DNA from 2 places in the Peribacillus sp. FSL K6-1552 genome. Region 1 is predicted to be linked to the other one. Evidence: riboswitches for the same ligand, from Rfam matches in the RefSeq annotation. Region 1 holds a riboswitch; the other holds the start of a gene.

Region 1 (9,382 bases):
GTTAGCCATTGTATTGCTTTGTGCGATCTTAACTTACAGTGGCGTCAGTTTAGTTGTGGTAGCTTTTGCTGTTTATCCATTTGCGGCTAATTTATTCCGTGAATCCAATATTCCGAAACGACTTATTCCTGGTACCATTGCTTTAGGAGCATTTACATTTACAATGGATGCTTTACCTGGTTCTCCGCAGGTTCAAAATGTTATTCCGACTACCTTTTTTAAAACAGATATTTACGCTGCACCAACACTAGGTTTCATAGCGGCTTGTATCGTTTTTATTCTTGGTATGTCGTATTTAGATTCTCGTCGTCGTAAGGCAGAAAAAATGAATGAAGGATATTATGGTTTTGCAGGAGATGCAAAAACAGAAATGGCCGCTGCGGCTGAGGCAGAGAAATTGCCAGTCGTCTCATTAGAGGCTGAGTTTTCCGTCGCCCGTCAAATCATTGCTTTTATTCCGATTACTCTCGTTGGTGTTATGAACAAGGTATTTACTATCTATATTCCAAAATGGTATCCTAATGGATTTGATTTTTCTGCTGTTGGGATGGATGGATACGCAAAAATTGAAACATCCCAAGTTGTGGGAATATGGTCTGTTGAAATGGCTTTAGTGATTGGGATACTCGCTACTATCGCTTTTAACTACAAAGGAGTCTTGACCGGTGCTAAAGCAGGACTGTCAGTTAGTATAGGCGGCGCTTTATTAGCTTCGATGAACTCTGCTTCTGAGTTTGGATTTGGTGCTGTCATCGCATCTCTTCCTGGGTTTGCATTAGTTCGAGATGGTCTTTCTCAAGCTTTTACCCATCCGCTGATAAATGGTGCTGTGACAACAAATATTTTAGCTGGAATTTCCGGTTCCGCAACAGCTGGGATGTCGATTACATTAGGAATTATGGCAGACAAGTATATTGAACTTGCCAATCAGTTTGGTATTCCACTTGAGGTTATGCACCGTGTCATCGCATTAGCTTCCGGAGGGATGGATACTTTGCCTCATAACGGAGCTGTTATTACCTTGCTAGCGGTAACAGGATTGACACACCGCCAATCTTATCGAGATATTTTTGCTATCACAATCATAAAAACCATCACAGCATTCGTTGTAATTGGAGTCTATATGCTAACTGGAATTATTTAATAATAGTACGGGTTTTAGTTTATAAGACTTAACAGATAGGTAGAGCTACAAGTAGACAACGTCTAATATTCAGACAAGTCTACTTGTTTTTTTAGTAGAGGGGGTTGATGAAAAATTACAAGAATTTCTTATTAATTTGCCAAAAAGGAAAGAGTTAAATTATTCATGGGCCATGAAGTAATCATTCCCGTTTTAATAATCCGTCTTTATAAATAGAAAAAAATGAACCAGTGCACCTCGTTCAAAAAGCGACACGCACTGGTTTATTTTACTGCTGCTTATTTGATAAGGAGTGAGACTAATGAAAACAAGTGGCATTTTTTCTATATCAACCTTTCCTCAATCCACCCTTATTAACTCCAAAATTTGATTAAGGTTATCCTTTGTTGTTATTCTGCCATTTTTATTTCAATGGCCAAATTGCGTAAATAATTTAATAAGGGCCGTACTTCCTCTGGAGCTGTTGTGTCAGTAAATGAGAAGGACTGTTTCTTTTTTTCATTTACTATATCCAGCTGATATGAAAACGCGTCCGCTCCTTGAGCTTTAGCTCCGACCATTTTACTTAGATGAGGATTAGAAAGATCAGCTGTCTTCATTAAGTTCTGTAATTCCTCATTTTTCCCCTTCGGCAATTCATTTGTATCTATCTGAAAATTCAAGTCGAGGTTGGCAAATCCCCCTATGCAGCTAAATTGGATATGCATGTTGAATGAAGCCTCCTATTCATAGAATATGACTACTCAGGCAGTCCAACCGCTTTGAAAGCATCTTCAATTGTTTTTATAGCTGTTTCAGTAACTTCTCCACTATCAACAAGTTTTTGCGCTGCCTTGATAACAATTTGTACGAATTGATTGAAATTTGCCGTTGCAAATAAATTCTGCATGACATTGAACCAAATCAAAGCTGCTTTGTCCGTTCCAATCTCCATAGATACAAGATAAAAAGCCTTGTTTGGTATCCCACTATTGATATGGACACCATGATTATCTCGCTCTCCTCGATAGAAGTTCTTCATATGATCAGGTTGCATATCTTTCCCCATTAATTTATTGTCAAATGCAGTACCTGGAGCTTTCATGGAACGGAGAGCTTGTCCCTTTAGTGTTGGTCCCATTATATCAGCACCGATTAACCAATCCGCCTCTTGTGCTGATTGCTTTAAATGAAATTGTTTGATAGTCACTCCAAACACATCTGAGAGATGTTCATTCAAAGCCCCTGACTGGCCTTCATACTCCAATCCACTGGTGAACTGCGTAACTCCATGTGTAAGTTCGTGTCCAATTACATCGAGTGAATTTGCAAAATTGCTAAAAATAATTCCATCGCCGTCACCAAATACCATTTCATCTCCGTCCCAATAGGCATTTGTAAATTTATCCCCATAATGAACGTTCAGAATAAGATCAAGGCCTTGGTTATCTATTGAATTACGGTGTAAAACATCCTTGAAATAGTCACGCACAACTCCACTATAATCATATGCAAGGTTAACTACAGAATCCCCACTTGATCGATCTCCTTCTTTCCTAGCCTCATTCTGTCGGAGTTTGGTCCCTCCTTTACAATCATAAACATGGCGAGCAGATTCACCTTTACGTTCTGATCCTGCATCAGTTAAAGCAATAACACCGTTAATATCATATTCTTTCATGATTCTACGTCTGCGCACTTGACGGCTTTTCGCTAAACTGATCCGTGCTGCTTCTACTTCATTTTGTGCCAAATTCTCAAGAATGTAGTTAGGTACAATGAAACACTGGCACAGCGATTTCGAACAATCTTTTTTGGACATATTTGACACTCCTTCATAATTTTTTTACAAACAGCGCGCCTAGTCTTCACCGTAATTCATGGTAATTAGTAGATTATTGATCCCTCAACCTTTGAAAATGCTGCTCTCCTATTTCTTCCACACATTTCTATAGATTACTTTCGCCACACTTACCTCATTTCCCTCCATTCCATCCTTAGTTCCAGTTGTATAAGGCTATTAAATAACAGGGAAGTTTAGTTGAAGTGGGAAATTTATTTAAATAATGATAATGCGCGGTAGAATAACTTTAATTTCCTTTTTTTTATAAAACTTCATATTTTTCTCACAATTCTTTTTTATCATCAATATAAGTGAATTTACTAGTACTATTCAAAGAAATAGGAGGTCCTGTATAAATGGAAACTGTTAAAACAAAAACTACTATACAAAATCAAAAAGAAACAAACACCTCTCTGTATAGAACAGTATGGAGATGGCATTTTTATGCTGGAATTATTTTTGCACCCTTACTTATTATTCTTGCAGTTACTGGATCAATCTATTTATTTAAGCCGCAGATTGAAAAAGTGCTTTATCAAGACTACCAAGAAGTTATTCCGCAAGGCGATAAAATACCAGCATCCCAGCAGATTGAGAAAGTGAATAAACTATACCCTGATGCAGTGGTGACAAAGTATCATCCCGGAGAAAATGCCTCCCTTTCGAGCGAAGTTAGCATTACTTCTAATAATGAGTCTCTTACAATTTTTATAGACCCCTATACAGGTAAATCTATTGGAGAGTTAAATGATGAAGACAGAATTATGGATAAAATTGAAGAAATTCATGGTGAACTAATGGCGGGCACCTTGGGAGATAGAATTGTAGAGTTAGCTGCATGTTGGGCGGTTGTGTTAATTGTTTCTGGTCTTTATTTATGGTATCCCAAAAATAAGCTAAGTCTTTCTGGTGTTCTTTTTCCAAGAATAAATAAAGGGAAAAATATTTTTAGAAGAGATTTACATGCAGTACCTGCCTTTTGGATATCAGCAGGAATGTTATTTTTAATTATGACAGGTTTACCTTGGTCAGGTTTTTGGGGAAGTAATTTTCAATCTTTAGCTACCAATTCTGGATCTGGGTATCCTCCTTCTATATGGTCAGGAAGTGCTCCAACATCCTCAATTAAAACAAAAGATATTGCAGATGTACCTTGGGCAGCAGAAAATTTAGATGTACCTATCTCAGATATTCAAGGTTTTATCCCACTGTCCATTGATGATGTAGTTACGATAGCGAATCGTGAGGGTATGCATCCAAGTTATAGCATTAATATTCCACAAGAAGCGGATGGCGTTTATACATTGTCAGCTTTCCCACCGAAAGCACAAGATGAAGCAACTATACATATTGACCAATATTCCGGTGCGGTTTTAGCTGATTATCGTTATGATCATTACGGTTTTATTGGAAAAATAGTTGCATGGGGAATTACCTTGCACAAAGGGACTCAATTTGGTTTGATTAATCAAATATTCAGCCTTCTTATTTGTTTAGGAATTATTCTTGTTGCCGTTAGTGGTTTTTATTTATGGTGGAAGCGAAAGCCGAAAAAAGGATTAGGTGCACCTAAAGCTCCTCATATAAAGAACATGAAATCCTTTCTAATTCTGTTAATAGGTCTAGGAATTATGTTTCCTTTGGTTGGTTTGTCGCTTATTATTGTGTGGCTAATTGACTGGTTAATTATTAAAAGAGTATCTGTAGTTAAGAAGTTTATGAATGCATAATTCGAAATGTAAAGGGTGGCTTTTGCTGTGAAAAAAAATATATGTATTTTTTCAATCTTTATTTTCATCATATTGCTAAGTGCATGTTCACTTGAAAAGGATGTCACTACTCTATACAAAGAAGAAACACCTCTTGAATCGGAAATAATCATACCAGAATCCTTTTCAGCTAATACACAGGAGACTATAAAGGCTGTTCTTACTCAAGGTGGTAAAAGGGTTGTAGGCGCAGATTTTGTTCATTTTGAGATATGGAAACAAGATGGCTCTCTCAAATATAGTATGGAACAAGCTGAGGAAGAGGGAAACGGCACATATAGTTTAAGGAAAAACTTTGATAGTGATGGTCTATACTATATAAAAGTACATGCTAGTAACGATGGTTCAATAATTATGCCTCAAAAACAGTTTATCGTAGGAAAAATTTCTGAAAGTGATTTAAAAATCTTGCAAAAAGGTATGCAAAAACAAGAAGAAAGTCATGAACATCATCATTAAATTTATTTAAAAATCCGGTTTTCTTTGAAAACCGGATTTTTTATGGATATTTGCTTACCGTTGTAAATCCGTTTTTTGTTGTTACTACTAATAAAAGGGATAATAATTTTGGCTATTATTTTTCTTTTCTTACGCAACCAACGGATCAGGTTAAACTCAACAAGAAAAGTGGAAGGTAAATCCAATTAATAGTATTTTTATGTTAAAGTTGCAATGTGCTACGAAATAGATTAAATTATGGAACGATATACAGGGAGGAATGGGACAATGGAAAATAAATGGCCAAAAGAAATGAAAGTAGCGCAAATCCGAGTTGCACGTCCTACTGATCAACTAAAAAAGGTTGTAAACTTCTATTGTGAAGGCTTAGGCTTGAAAAAAATCGGTTCTTTTGAAGGACATGAGGGATATGACGGTATAATGATTGGGCTTCCCAATTCAAACTATCATTTAGAGTTTACTCAACATAAAGATGGCAGTCCTTGTCCTGCCCCAACAAAGGATAATCTGCTTGTCTTCTATATTCCTGAAAGTAAAACCATAGAAGAAATCACAAATAGATTGAAAGGTATGGGCTATGATTCAGTATCTCCAGAAAATCCATATTTGGGAAAAGTCAGGTATTACAATTGAAGATCCAGATGGTTGGAGAATTGTATTAATGAATTCACCCGGCATAGGAAATTAAAATAAAAAAAACTGCAATTGAAAAGTAAGGTTATCTGAGCATGTCATTAAAAGGATTACATCTTTTCCTCATTCAACCAACGGGTGCGATTCTTTAATAGGAATCGCTTTTCTTATACTAACAGGTGCTAGTTCTATAGAAGACCACAATAAGTAGTCTCTTATATTTGTTCAAAAATCAACAGCATTACTGTCTAACAAAGCCTAAAATAAAAAAAGCCTCAACTCCTTAAAGGAATTGAGGCTTTTACTAATATTTATCATTTGAGCAGGAAAGTATGCTTTCTTCCTGTTCAATTAAAGTATGTTAAATAATACGAGTTGTAACGATGCCTGCGATTTGTTTGATTTTTTCCTCTAAACCAGGAATGATATCGCCGTTTACTTCACCGTCAATGTCAATCATCGTATACGCGTATCCCCCACGGCTTCTGTTAACCATGTCAGCGATGTTCAAATTATAGTCTGATATAGCCAGGGTGATCTGCCCAACCATGTTTGGAACGTTTTCGTGGAAAGTTGCCACACGACGCTTTCCTGTATAAGGAAGGGAAGTGTTTGGAAAATTCACTGAGTTTTTGATGTTCCCTGTTTCTAAAAACAACTTCACTTGACGAGCTGCCATAATAGCACAGTTTTCCTCTGATTCTTGCGTAGAGGCACCAAGATGTGGGATTGGAACTACATTTTTCATTTTCAATACATTTTCATTCGGGAAGTCTGTAATAAACCTGCCAACTTTCCCGCTTTCAAGTGCAGCTTCCATATCCGTTTCATTCACAAGCTCACCACGTGAGAAATTCAAAATATGAACGCCCGGTTTCATGATGCTAAATGTTTCTTGGTTAAACATTCCTCTTGTATCATCAGTTAATGGCACGTGTACAGTAATATAATCAGATTCAGCAAACAACTGTTCAATCGTCATAGCGCGCTGTACATTGCGGGACAAGTTCCAAGCTGTATCGACAGAGATGAACGGATCAAACCCAATCACATCCATGTCTAAACCTAGTGCATCATTAGCTACAAGCGCACCGATCGCTCCTAAACCGATTACACCAAGAGTTTTTCCCTTGATTTCTTTTCCAACAAATTGTTTCTTTCCTGCTTCTACAAGCTTTGGAACTTGTTCTCCTTCACCTTCTAACGTCTTAGTCCAGGCCACACCGGCAAAAAGGTTACGAGATGAAGCCATTAAAGAGGTTAGTACCATTTCTTTTACAGCGTTAGCGTTAGCACCAGGGGTATTAAAAACAACAATTCCTTGCTCTGTGCATTTGTCGACGGGAATATTATTGACACCCGCTCCGGCCCTTGCGATTGCTTTTAAATTATCGCCTAATTCTAATGCATGCATGTTAAAGCTACGAAGAACAACAGCATCAGGATTTTCACTGTCATTGTCGATAGTAAAGTTATCCTTATTGAATACATTTAACCCGCTTTCAGCAATATTATTTAAGGTTTTGATTGTTTTCAGTTTTTCTAAAATTAATGTGCTCATATTATTTCTCCTCTTTTAATTTATGATAGTTTTTAAATTCCTAAATTAATTAACAAGATGTTAAGCAAGCTACTAATCAAATTTCATAAAAATCTGTGTATTCTCTAAAAATGGATTTAAGTCTTCACTATCCTCTCCTAATAAACAGAAAGAGGCAAGGGATAATTTCCCTTACCTCTGCCCAGGCGAACGGCTACGACACTATATGCTCCCTCACGGTTATCCGCGTTTCGCCAGTCACACATAGTCTTTTTAATTAATTATATTTTATCAAATTCTCCAGCAACCTTCAACTACAATTTTAAAAGGTTATCCTATTTCAGTTCCTTTGGCAGAATTTTTTAGTAGAATTCCCCATTGCTCAGTCCCCTTAGCAAGAAGAATATTCTTCTAATAGATGTTCTTCTGGTAGTTCAATATTTTTCTTTAGCTCTTGTATTGGAAGGGTTAAACCCTTAAGCAGGTTTAATAGCTTTTTCCATATCTTGCTGACGCCAGTACTCTTCAATTTCTTCTAAAGTTTTCCCTTTGGTTTCTGGTGTTTTATAGTGAATAAATACGCAAGCAACTATTGATAATACTGCGTATATTAAGAAGACATTATTTCCAATGACACTTAACAATGGCGGGAAAGTATACGAAAAAAGAAAATTCAATGTGTACTGTAAAAATGTAATGACTCCCATTCCGATCGCTCTTGCTTGCAAAGGTAACACTTCAGGTATGAATAGCCAGAATACAGGACCTAGACCGATTCCAAACGCGAATACGTATAAGAACACACATACCATACTAAATATCGTAAAATCTGAAAATAGTGCTAAACCGATTAGTGGTAGGACCTGCCCGCCAATACTATAGATTAATAATGTTTTTCTTCCCAGTTTATCAACAATGAATAACGATATAGCCGTGGAAATAACTAAGGCAGTACCTATCCCGAAGTTGGCTATATTCGATCCGCTCCACCCGTTAATTTCCACTCCTTCAAAGATGATTGGAGCAAAGTATACTACTGCATTAATCCCAGTGAAGACCTGAAAAAACGTTAATATGAAGTTCATATTTAGAATCTTTTTATACTGTCCAACTAAATGTTTGAATCCGACAGTTTGCTGTTTTAGTGAATAATTAATATCGCTTATTTCATCTTCCACTTCTTTCTTCGATCCTCTTAGTTTCATTAATACTTTTCTTGCACGTTCTTCTTTTCCAGCAGTCATTAGCCAACGTGGACTTTCGGGTGAGATTAGCATCCCAATCGTAAAGATTGCAGCAGGAATAATACCTATTCCTAGCATGATTCTCCAAGAACCACTAGCAGAAAGGGAAGCTCCTACAATGTAAGCACTTAAAATTCCGACATTTACACTTAATTGATATAATGCACCAATTAATCCTCTGATTTTAGGTGGAGCTAATTCAACCAGATATATCAACGAACACATATTGGCTATTCCGCATCCGATTCCAAGGATAAATCGCGATCCTATTAAAACGCTTACATTAGTAGCGAAGGCACAGCCAATAGACCCAACAATAAACGTGATGCCTGCTCCTATTAAGAGCGATTTCCTTCCTAATACTTTAGATAAGGAGGTTGAAAGAACAATAGCAGGCAATGCTCCTAAAAGAAGGAAACTTACAATCAATCCTTGGCCGGCCGGGCTTAATCCAAATTCCTCGGTAATAAAGGGAATCGCTGGAGAAATGGCACCAGAATCAAAACCATATAAAAGTCCAGCCAAGCCACCAAAAATTGCATAAACATACATAATATTCGGAATTTTTTGCAAATAACTCACTCCTTTTAGATTCACTAATTAAAGTACACCTTTTTTCAATATAAGATTCGCATACTGTGCACGTTCACTTGTAGCGATAATGGCATATGCCGCCTTACTTCTTTCGTAAAAATCCGATCTTTCGATTTTTTCTATTTGGACAGGAAAGTCGCTCGTTTTTTTTATTATATCTTCATAGGTCTACCAGAT
Region 2 (9,382 bases), 4.1 Mb from region 1:
GTTATTTCTTCGCGACAACTTCCTTTTTTTAACTGTTTTTTCCCCTGTTGATAGGTACGAATAATCTGATCCGCAAATGGAATAAATGCTTTCCCTTTTTCAGTTAATATAATCCCCCTGCCTTGCCGCTCAAATAATACCGAATCGAGTTCATTCTCGAGTGTTTTAATTCTTGCCGTAACCGTTGGTTGTGACAAGAACAGTGCCTCTGCAGCTTTATGAAAACTGTTAAAGTGAACAACATATAAAAATGCTTCAATATGATCAATATTCATCTATCCAACTCCTTATCTCCAATATGAAAGCAGGCTCCTTCACTTGTCGCGTTATAGAGCAATGAATGATTTTTCCATTTTATAGAGACTTTATTCGATTTTAATCATATAATTCCAATAAGTAAAGTGTATTTTATTTAGTTGAAAGACCAACAATTCACAATTTAAAAAGTATTGGCGCATACCATATTGGAGAAAAGTGAATTAAATACCACCCACTTCATTGTGTAAACGGACAATCTGAATCCAGTCTAGTGGCTATTCAAAAGAGAAAACACACAATATCTGTGTTAAATACCTGCTTAGCACCTGGTATTTTTTCTTCTACACGTTTTAATTAAGTAAAAACATAATATAAGGCAAGCTTTATATTCATGACATAAAACTTTGGATTGTTAATCCCAAAAGGAGAATATATATTGGCTAAAAAAATATTGATCACCTTAATGGCTATTCTATTAATAGGAATTGTTATTCCATTTGGGATAGTTATGGAATAACACCAACAAAGTTCTACTTTGTATCATGGGATGCATATGCTAAAATCGGGCTGGAACTTTCCAGGTATCTAGGTCTTTGTAGAATTAACTCCTCAGACATTACTTTCATTTGTAAGGTGGATTAAAATCAAGAAAGATGGAACATCCATCATTCGTTAGAGATTCTCGTATCCATCAATTGAACTCAGTAAGCTAGAATAGCTCCGACTTCTCCTTTTATTATAAAACTGACATATTTACGTTATTATTTTTTTCTCCTTATAAAAAAGAAAAGAAGGGTCATCCTAAAGGAGTAATTCAAAATAGGAAATAAGGAGAGAAAATAAATGCCTCAACAACAAATCGATGTCAATCAATTAAATCAAGCAAAAGCAAATGTTACTCTTACACAAACTTTACTTAGTCAAGCAATTGAAAAATCCTCATCGGACCCAACATTGGCACAAGAAGCAATTAAACAAGCTGCTTCGGAAATCGCACAAGCCCAATCATATGTAAGTCAAGTATACAGTGTAATGCAAACTCAAAAAACGGAGTAAATTAAGAATAGAATGTCACAAAAGCTAGATGATAAGAGGCCTATACCCATAAGTGGATTAGGCCTTTTAGTTATTCACATAGTTTAGCAAACCTTAAGGCGCCCCTGTTTTTCTTAAAACCACTATTATAAGGTGGAATGCTTTGAGGAAATTTAAACGTATTAAATGGATCATATGCAGTTTTTACTTCTCGAAGCCGTTTAAAATTTTCTCCATAATACGCTGTTGGCCAATCTTTGATTTGCCGATCAGGCCAATTCACATAGTCACCAGTCGTATACGGTGATAATGCACTCCTTAATTCTTTGATCCAACGTATGTTTTCCCTTTCCTCTTCAGGATTGTTCCAAGTAGCTAGGTATTCCTGTGCAATAATGGCGTCCCGGTAATAGAAAGCCGTTTTCTTTGGTTCGACCTTACCTGCTGCTCCTCCAAGAGATTGGTGCCAAATGCCTGAATTTTCATTTGGTGCTTTTTCCAAAAATTGTTTCATCGTCAAGATCGCTTTCTTTGGAAAAGGTTTATTAAGAAAAGATCCTGATCTCTTTCGATGGGCTGATTGGTTTCCACTCGGGTCGTCAAAGAACCATACAGCTTCAATATATGGAACTTCCTTTATCAATACACTAGTTGGTGAACCGGTTGTCGTTAAAGGCTGAAGAAGTTGCTTTAACCTAGATGACGTACCGACAAATTCACCTTGAGCGATAATTTGATTTACTTCCTTTGACTTAAACTCTATTTCTGATGTTAGTCGGTCATCCGTGTGAGGTGCCCAATTTTGCCATGCATTAAATACTGCTTCGAAATCTTCCCATCCCCATGTAATGGAGAAAACTGAAACCCTAGAAATAGGGTGCACCTTGAATGTAAAGGACGTGACAATGCCAAAGTTTCCTCCTCCCCCGCCGCAGCAAGCCCAAAATAAATCACTATTATGATTCTTGTTTGCTTTAATAAGTTCGGCACCTTTACTCCCACTCGCTCTTACCATTTCTATAACATGCCAATTCCCCCGCCGAGCGTAAGGCCGACAAGGCCTACACTGCTTTCGGTACCTGCAGGGATAGTCGTGCCGTATTCCCATAATTTATTATATACCTTCCCTAAATTAGCTCCGGCTTCTATTTTTGCAATCATTTTTTCACGATTGACCTTGATTCTATCCATTTCGCTGACATCAATAATAAGACCGCCATTTACTAATGAAAAATTTTCATAGCTATGTCCACCCGAAAAGGTATATGATTCTCCCTCGCCCACTTTAATGCATTTTGTACATCCTTTGTATTCTGACAAAATACAATTATCTTTGGGAATTTTGGGAAGCTTAAATTATTATTTATTCTTGCCTGCTCATATTCAGAATCACCAGGTGTAACGATCCGCCCGGTAAGCTTTGTCTTTTCCAAAATATAACCCCCTTTCTCAGATGATGTAGAGAGGATGCTATTTACTATGAAAATCTTTAGGAGAAGACACATTCTATAGGCAGGAAAGGATTTCAATTAATCTAATTCATACTTTTAACTCAACATCCGTACCTTAAAAAGTAGGATATATAGTTTTTCTATATGATAGAGCACACTTAACTAGCAAGTTTTCATGTTTTACTCGTGAATTTTCATGATTTACTCGTGAATTTTGCAGTTTTACTCGTGAATTCCACCAATTTACTCGTAACAATTTCAATAAACTTAACAAGTGATAACAGTATGCACTCTACTCGCCCCCCTTCTTTGTTGATTCACGCAGCTAAAGTGCGTACGATAGAAATAAACGGAACAAAAGGGAGATGGATTGATGTTGAAAGAAAAGATCATTGCTTGCTTTAGTGGTGGCAAAGATTCCACGTATATGCTTCATAAGCTGTTAAAAGAAAACAAATATGAAGTCGTATCATTGCTTACAACCGTAACAACTGATGATGAAACATCCGGACACATGGTTGATTTTAAATTGATTCAAGCTCAAGCAGAATCCATTGGAATTCCATTATACAAAATTCAATATCCTTTATATGATGGGAAAGGTTTTGAAAAAGGCCTTATTGACGCCATGAATTTTTTTGGCAATCAAGGTATCTCAAAAATTGCATTTGGAGATCTTTTTCTGGAGGATTGTATCGAATACAAAAAGAACTTAGTTGAGTCTAATGGTTATGAACTAATCCTTCCTTTAGCCGAAATCAACACAAAAAAGCTAGTCCAGGAGTTTATTGATTTAGGGTATAAAGCGAAAATTGTCAGCATTCGTTTAGATAAGCTCGATCCTTCTTTTTTAGGAAGAGATTTGGACCAAAAATTTATTGAAGATCTACCAGATGATGTAGATCCATGTGGTGAGTTTGGTGAATATCACTCATTCGTATATAACGGAGACATTTTCTCTCATCCGATACAACTAGACTTGGAAGATAAAATGTTTGTACTTCCTGCCAATCCATTATTCAGCGAGGTTGGCTATAAACGTGTAGTAAAAGTTTAAATTCTTCATTAATATTGTCAGGTGTTCCAATCGCCAGCACTTTTAATAAAATAAAAAAAACATGGTCATAAAGCAACCATGTTTTTTTCTACTCATATAGCGGTGTCTACACTAAAAGTTATTTATTGAAAAATTCTTTGTTAATTTTTTCAGCCTCAGCCATGTATTCTGTTTTAATCCCGCTTTTAACTCCCCAGCAATAGAAGCCAAGTGCTAGACATGCGATGACCACCATATCCCAGCCAAATGTAAGAATATTTTTTCCGCCGAACTTCTCACTTCCAATATAAGAAATCAAAATCATACAACCTAAGTAAAGAAGCATCCAAACACCTGATAAAAATTGTTTTTTGAATCCATTCCATTTATTTTTTGCTTGATAATAAAAGTAAATAGGAAGTCCAATGGCAATGATGAAAACGACTTCTCCTGTTAATGGCCAACGAGCCCAATATAAAGTAAGCGATGCAAAAACAAATCCACACGGTGCAATAATAGAAGCACCTTTTAAGTAAAATGGACGATTAAAATGAGAAGCTGTACGTCTTAATGTTGCCAATGCAACTGGCCCCATGATATACGAAATAAGTGTAGCAACTGAAATCACTTCAGCAAGTACGCCCCATCCGCGGAATAAAAATAAAAAGATAAAACATACTCCTAAGTTTAATAACATCGCTGGACGAGGAACACCATAAAGTGGATGTAATGTACCAAAGATATTCGGTAAGTACCCATTTTTCTGCATTCCATAAAGCATACGCGAAGTTGTAGCTGTATAAGTAGCACCTGTACCAGACGGTGATACAAACGCATCTACATACAATACAATCGCTAACCAGTTAAGACTAAGAGCAATTGCCAAATCAGCAAAAGGTGAATTGAAATTCAGATGACTCCATCCGTTCACAATCATAGACGGATCAACTGCACCGATAAACACAACTTGTAATATAACGTATATAAAACCTGCAATTAGAATAGACCCAATAACAGCAATAGGTATAGACTTATTCGGCGACTTAGCTTCTCCTGCCATATTAACGGGACTTTGAAATCCATTAAACGCAAACACGATACCAGAAGTAGCTACTGCTGTTAAAACGCTTGCCCAACCATATGGTGCGATCCCTTGAGAACTTGTAAAGTTTTCACCATGAAATCCAGCAAAAAATAACGATCCTGCCATTACACCTGGAACAATTAATTTAAAAATAGTAATAAATGAATTTGCCTTAGCAAAAAGGTTAACTGTCCAATAGTTGACGAAGAAATAGAACAATAGTAGTAAAGAAGCTATGAATAATCCTTTAATCGTTAAGATATTGTTATCAACTAAAGAATGAGTCCATCTGGCCCATTCCCAAGGCCACGTACTCATATATTGTACTGAAGCAATGGCCTCAACAGTAATAGTCGAAGCGATAGATATCCAGTTTGCCCACGCAGCTAAAAATCCAATAAAAGAACCATGCGAATATTGAGGATACTTAACCATTCCTCCAGCTTCAGGAAACATTGCCCCAAGCTCTGCGTAAGATAATGCGATAAATAAAATTACAACCATACCGATAATCCAAGAAAAAATAGCTGCTGGTCCTGCAATCTGGGCAGCTTTCCACGCTCCGAACAACCAACCTGAGCCGATAATAGAACCAATACCTGTCATAGTTAAAGCAAAAGTCCCCATCTTTCTATGCATATTACTCATCTCTACCTACACCTCTTCCTAGGAAAATAAAAAACACTTGATCTAAAAAAATCAAGTGTTTGCCCAGGCGCGCGGCTTATACTCTATATGCTCCCCCATGGTACTCCATGTTGCGCCAGTTACATATAGAAAAATAGTTTTTTCTTAGTATATAGGATTATTTTAAATTTCACAATACTTGAAAAACATTTATATTTTATAAATAATTCCATTGTTTTTTCGGAATTCACTATTAATATTCTTTTTAATTTGAAAAAATTAGGTGGATTAAGCTTCAAAAAACAAACATTCGATTTCTAGAACTACATACTTCAACAATATAATCATTTCCCTTTAACATTATACTTAAAAATCTTTAATAGCTTATATGTGCAAAATAAACCGTTCATAAATTATATCCCAACAACATTTGCATAGAAGTAAAGCACAAGTTAGTTACAACCTAATTGGATCTAACAGAGGAAATACTTGAAATACTTCATACCTTTTTTGAACATATTTTTACAATAACTTATCGGTTTTCAATTTCACTGGATTATTCCCCCTTTACTCCCAGTGTTCTTTTCTTCCGCAAAAAAAGTCATGCACAAGTTGGGGAAAAAGCCTGAGGGATGAAGATCTCTCTTTGCTTTGTCCACAATTTATGCACAACTTTAATTAGTGTCTATTATATTTAAACTAACTGTGAAACACACTCGGCATAGCTAGAATGATGAACGTAGATTAATAGTATTTTAATGTTTCCTTTAACAAGATGATGTCCCTAAATCCTTACTTGCTTCTTAACTGGAAATATCATCATCGGTCTTAGCCTCTAATGGTACTCGCTTCTCCATTTTTAAAATGTAATAACTTGCTACGACTATAGCTAGGAAAACGACCCCAACAATCAGGGAAATACGAGTACTAGGGTTAATCCACATACCAACCAGCACCATCAGTAAAAATGCAATTGTTGCATAGTTGCTGTAAGGGGCAAAAGGCATTTTGAACGGGTGGTTTTCCATTTCCTCAGCTCTTACCTTTCTGAATTTAAGCTCACTAATAAGTAAGACAAACCATGGGATCATTCCAGGTAGAACACTAGCACTGTAAACATAAAGGAATAGTTGTGGCGGTGCAAGGTAGTTCAAGACAACACCAATTGCTAAACCTAAAAGGACAGCAATCGTACAATAAGCTGGCACTCCATTTTTAGATACTTTCGCAAAGATTTTAGGAGCTTGACCGTTCATTGCTAGAGTGTAAAGCATACGACCTGCACTGAAAATCCCACTATTACATCCAGACATCGCCGCTGTGATTACGACAAAGTTAATAATACCTGCTGCTGCAGTAATACCTATTTTAGCAAAGGTTGAAACAAACGGACTACCGATGTCATCTAGTTGGTTCCAAGGAAAGACTGTCACGATGACAAAAATAGCGCCAATATAGAATATTAAAATACGCCAAATGATGCTTTGGATAGCTTTTGTTACAGTCTTCGTTGGATTTTTCGCTTCACCCGCAGTGATACCGATAAGTTCAACGCCCTGATAGGATGCTACAACAAGGGAAAGCGCAAAGAAGAACCCTGTCCAGCCCCCGGTGAAGAAGCCGCCATTTGCCCAAAGATTTGATAATCCAATTGCATCACCGCCATTTCCAAATCCGAAAAAGATAAGACCTAGTCCAGCAATAATCATCAGTACAATCGTTATAATTTTAATAAGCGCAAACCAAAATTCAAATTCCCCGAAAGATTTTACAGAAATGAGGTTTGCAGCCCCTAGGATAACCATGGCAATCACACCTGGTATCCATGCGGGTAAATCTGGGAACCAATACTTCATATACATTCCAACGGCAATTATCTCGGACATTCCGACGATTACCCACTGAAACCAATTACTCCATGCAGTCATATAACCTGCTAAAGGATGAATATAGTTACTCGCAAATGTTGCAAACGAACCCGTAGTAGGCTCTAAATAAAGCATTTCTCCCATAGAACGCATGATGAAAAATATAAAAAGACCAGCGATAGCATAAGCTAGCATTACAGATGGTCCAGTCCATTTAATCGTACTTGCTGATCCCATAAATAACCCAACACCAATGGTACCGCCCAAAGCGATCATCTGAATATGACGTGCCTCTAGCCCTCTCTTTAATTCTTTGTTTGACATGATTAATTCCTCCAGATGTAATATTAGCGACTATGCTTCGTACAAGGTTATTAAAGTTTTTTTCTAGTCCCTAATTAACTCTCAATTTAGATTAAAACAACTGTTGATTCTTTTTCCATACTTAGATTAGATTTGAAAAGTTCCAATTCTTTTTCATATCGCATAATTTATAATCTTATCTTATAATAATAAATATTCTGTAAAAAAACAAATGTATTTCTAGAGGAAACACTAACCAGTATAAAAAAATTCAATCACTAAAAGTGATATTAGATATATTAGTATTTTAAGAAATCAATAAAATAACATGACCCTAATAAGATAAGGTGGAATTTAACACAACCAAAGAAAACCCAGTCTTTAAAGACTGAGCTCAGTTCAAATGGCCTTGTTCTAGAGAAAGTTAAGGGAGTTATTATAGAAAAAAGTCAAACTTTAGTTGCAAATATATTGACTTTCAAGAAGTTTAATCCGATCATATAACTCTTTGTTTACAAGTGTAGGCACTCCGTATTTCTCACCTAATTTTAATACCGTACCTGCAAATAACTCAACCTCACTGTAACGTCGAGCTTCGATATCTTGAGCCATGGATGGCTTTCCTTCTGGGCTTAATGTATCCAATACACTTAACCAATAATCCAGATCTCTTTCCGTTAAATGAATTCCTTCTTTCTCTGACAGAACGATAACCTCTCTCATGGCAGAAATCATCATTTCTCTTGCATGACCATTTCGTTGAATTTCACCATAATTACTTTTATAGACAGCAACAGTTTGATTGACACCAACATTCAGCATAAATTTCCCCCATTGCCGCTTATACATATCCGTGTCTATCTCATATGGAACCTTCATTTTTTCAAAAAAATCTGCCACCTGCTGAACCTTTTCTGAAACCAATCCAGGTACCCGCTCACCAAAGCAGAGCATGCCCATATGTTCGTATGTCAACTTATTTTCTTCTTTAACAGCATCCATACCTTGTGCAACACAATATAAGACTTTATCTTTTCCATACGCCTCACCAATAATCGCTTCACTTGTGATCCCATTCAAAGCAGAAATAATAATCGTCTGTTTTCCAATTTGATTCTTCACCGCTTCAATAGCATCTTCCAATCCACTAAATTTAACAGTAAAAATCATCAAATCTGCAGGCTCGCCTATTTCTTCAGGCGTTACATAATGAAAGTCACAACGCTCACCATTGCAATAAACCCCATCCTGGACATATCTCTTTATTCTAGCTGTATCCGCAATAATCCTCACATTCTTCTTCGGCATTTCCTTTGATAAATGATGTCCATATAAAATGCCCAGTGCTCCTAATCCAACAATTGATACTGTCTTTATCGCCATAGCATCTCTAATTCCTTTCACCTTTTTACCTAAATATTATCACACTATTCGGAAAACAGTCGCGATTAAAATGCCAGTTCAATGGTATGAATTGATTAGAAAAACCACCTAGAAAAGCTACAATATTGTGAAATACCAATAATGACACGAGGGGTTTGTAACATCCTTACAGCTTCCTTTTGGTTCATGTATTTCACCAAAAAGCAAATTAAGGCTTAAACGAAGTCTACTCTTCTGCGGAACGATAACCACAAAATTTGTTGTTGTTTTTTGTATTGATTTTAAAGTGGACCCGTTAACTATCAGCTACAGTCACTATGGCTTTTCCAATCACTAC

The links. Region 1 has a riboswitch for ZMP and ZTP ahead of NST21_RS22875 (phosphoglycerate dehydrogenase). Riboswitches for the same ligand answer to the same signal wherever they lie in the genome.
Positions count from the first base shown of each region.
Region 2: linked by a shared signal. The riboswitch ahead of NST21_RS03065 (APC family permease) and the one ahead of NST21_RS22875 (phosphoglycerate dehydrogenase) in region 1 are both predicted to bind ZMP and ZTP.

Region 1 covers NZ_JBBOST010000001.1:4,757,005-4,766,386, forward strand. The annotation lists gene NST21_RS22845 (GntP family permease) at 1-1,144, shown strand, start outside; gene NST21_RS22850 (protealysin inhibitor emfourin) at 1,534-1,851, opposite strand; gene NST21_RS22855 (M4 family metallopeptidase) at 1,884-2,945, opposite strand; gene NST21_RS22860 (PepSY-associated TM helix domain-containing protein) at 3,323-4,696, shown strand; gene NST21_RS22865 (FixH family protein) at 4,724-5,194, shown strand; partial or broken gene NST21_RS22870 (VOC family protein) at 5,462-5,882, shown strand; gene NST21_RS22875 (phosphoglycerate dehydrogenase) at 6,189-7,388, opposite strand; ZMP/ZTP riboswitch at 7,561-7,639, opposite strand; gene NST21_RS22880 (sugar porter family MFS transporter) at 7,844-9,184, opposite strand; partial or broken gene NST21_RS22885 (RbsD/FucU family protein) at 9,212-9,382, opposite strand, start outside.
Region 2 covers NZ_JBBOST010000001.1:653,628-663,009, reverse strand. The annotation lists gene NST21_RS03085 (LysR family transcriptional regulator) at 1-275, opposite strand, end outside; gene NST21_RS03080 (hypothetical protein) at 1,102-1,314, shown strand; partial or broken gene NST21_RS03075 (FAD-binding oxidoreductase) at 1,385-2,726, opposite strand; gene NST21_RS03070 (Dph6-related ATP pyrophosphatase) at 3,118-3,801, shown strand; gene NST21_RS03065 (APC family permease) at 3,920-5,512, opposite strand; ZMP/ZTP riboswitch at 5,567-5,645, opposite strand; gene NST21_RS03060 (amino acid permease) at 6,295-7,683, opposite strand; gene NST21_RS03055 (ketopantoate reductase family protein) at 8,119-9,045, opposite strand.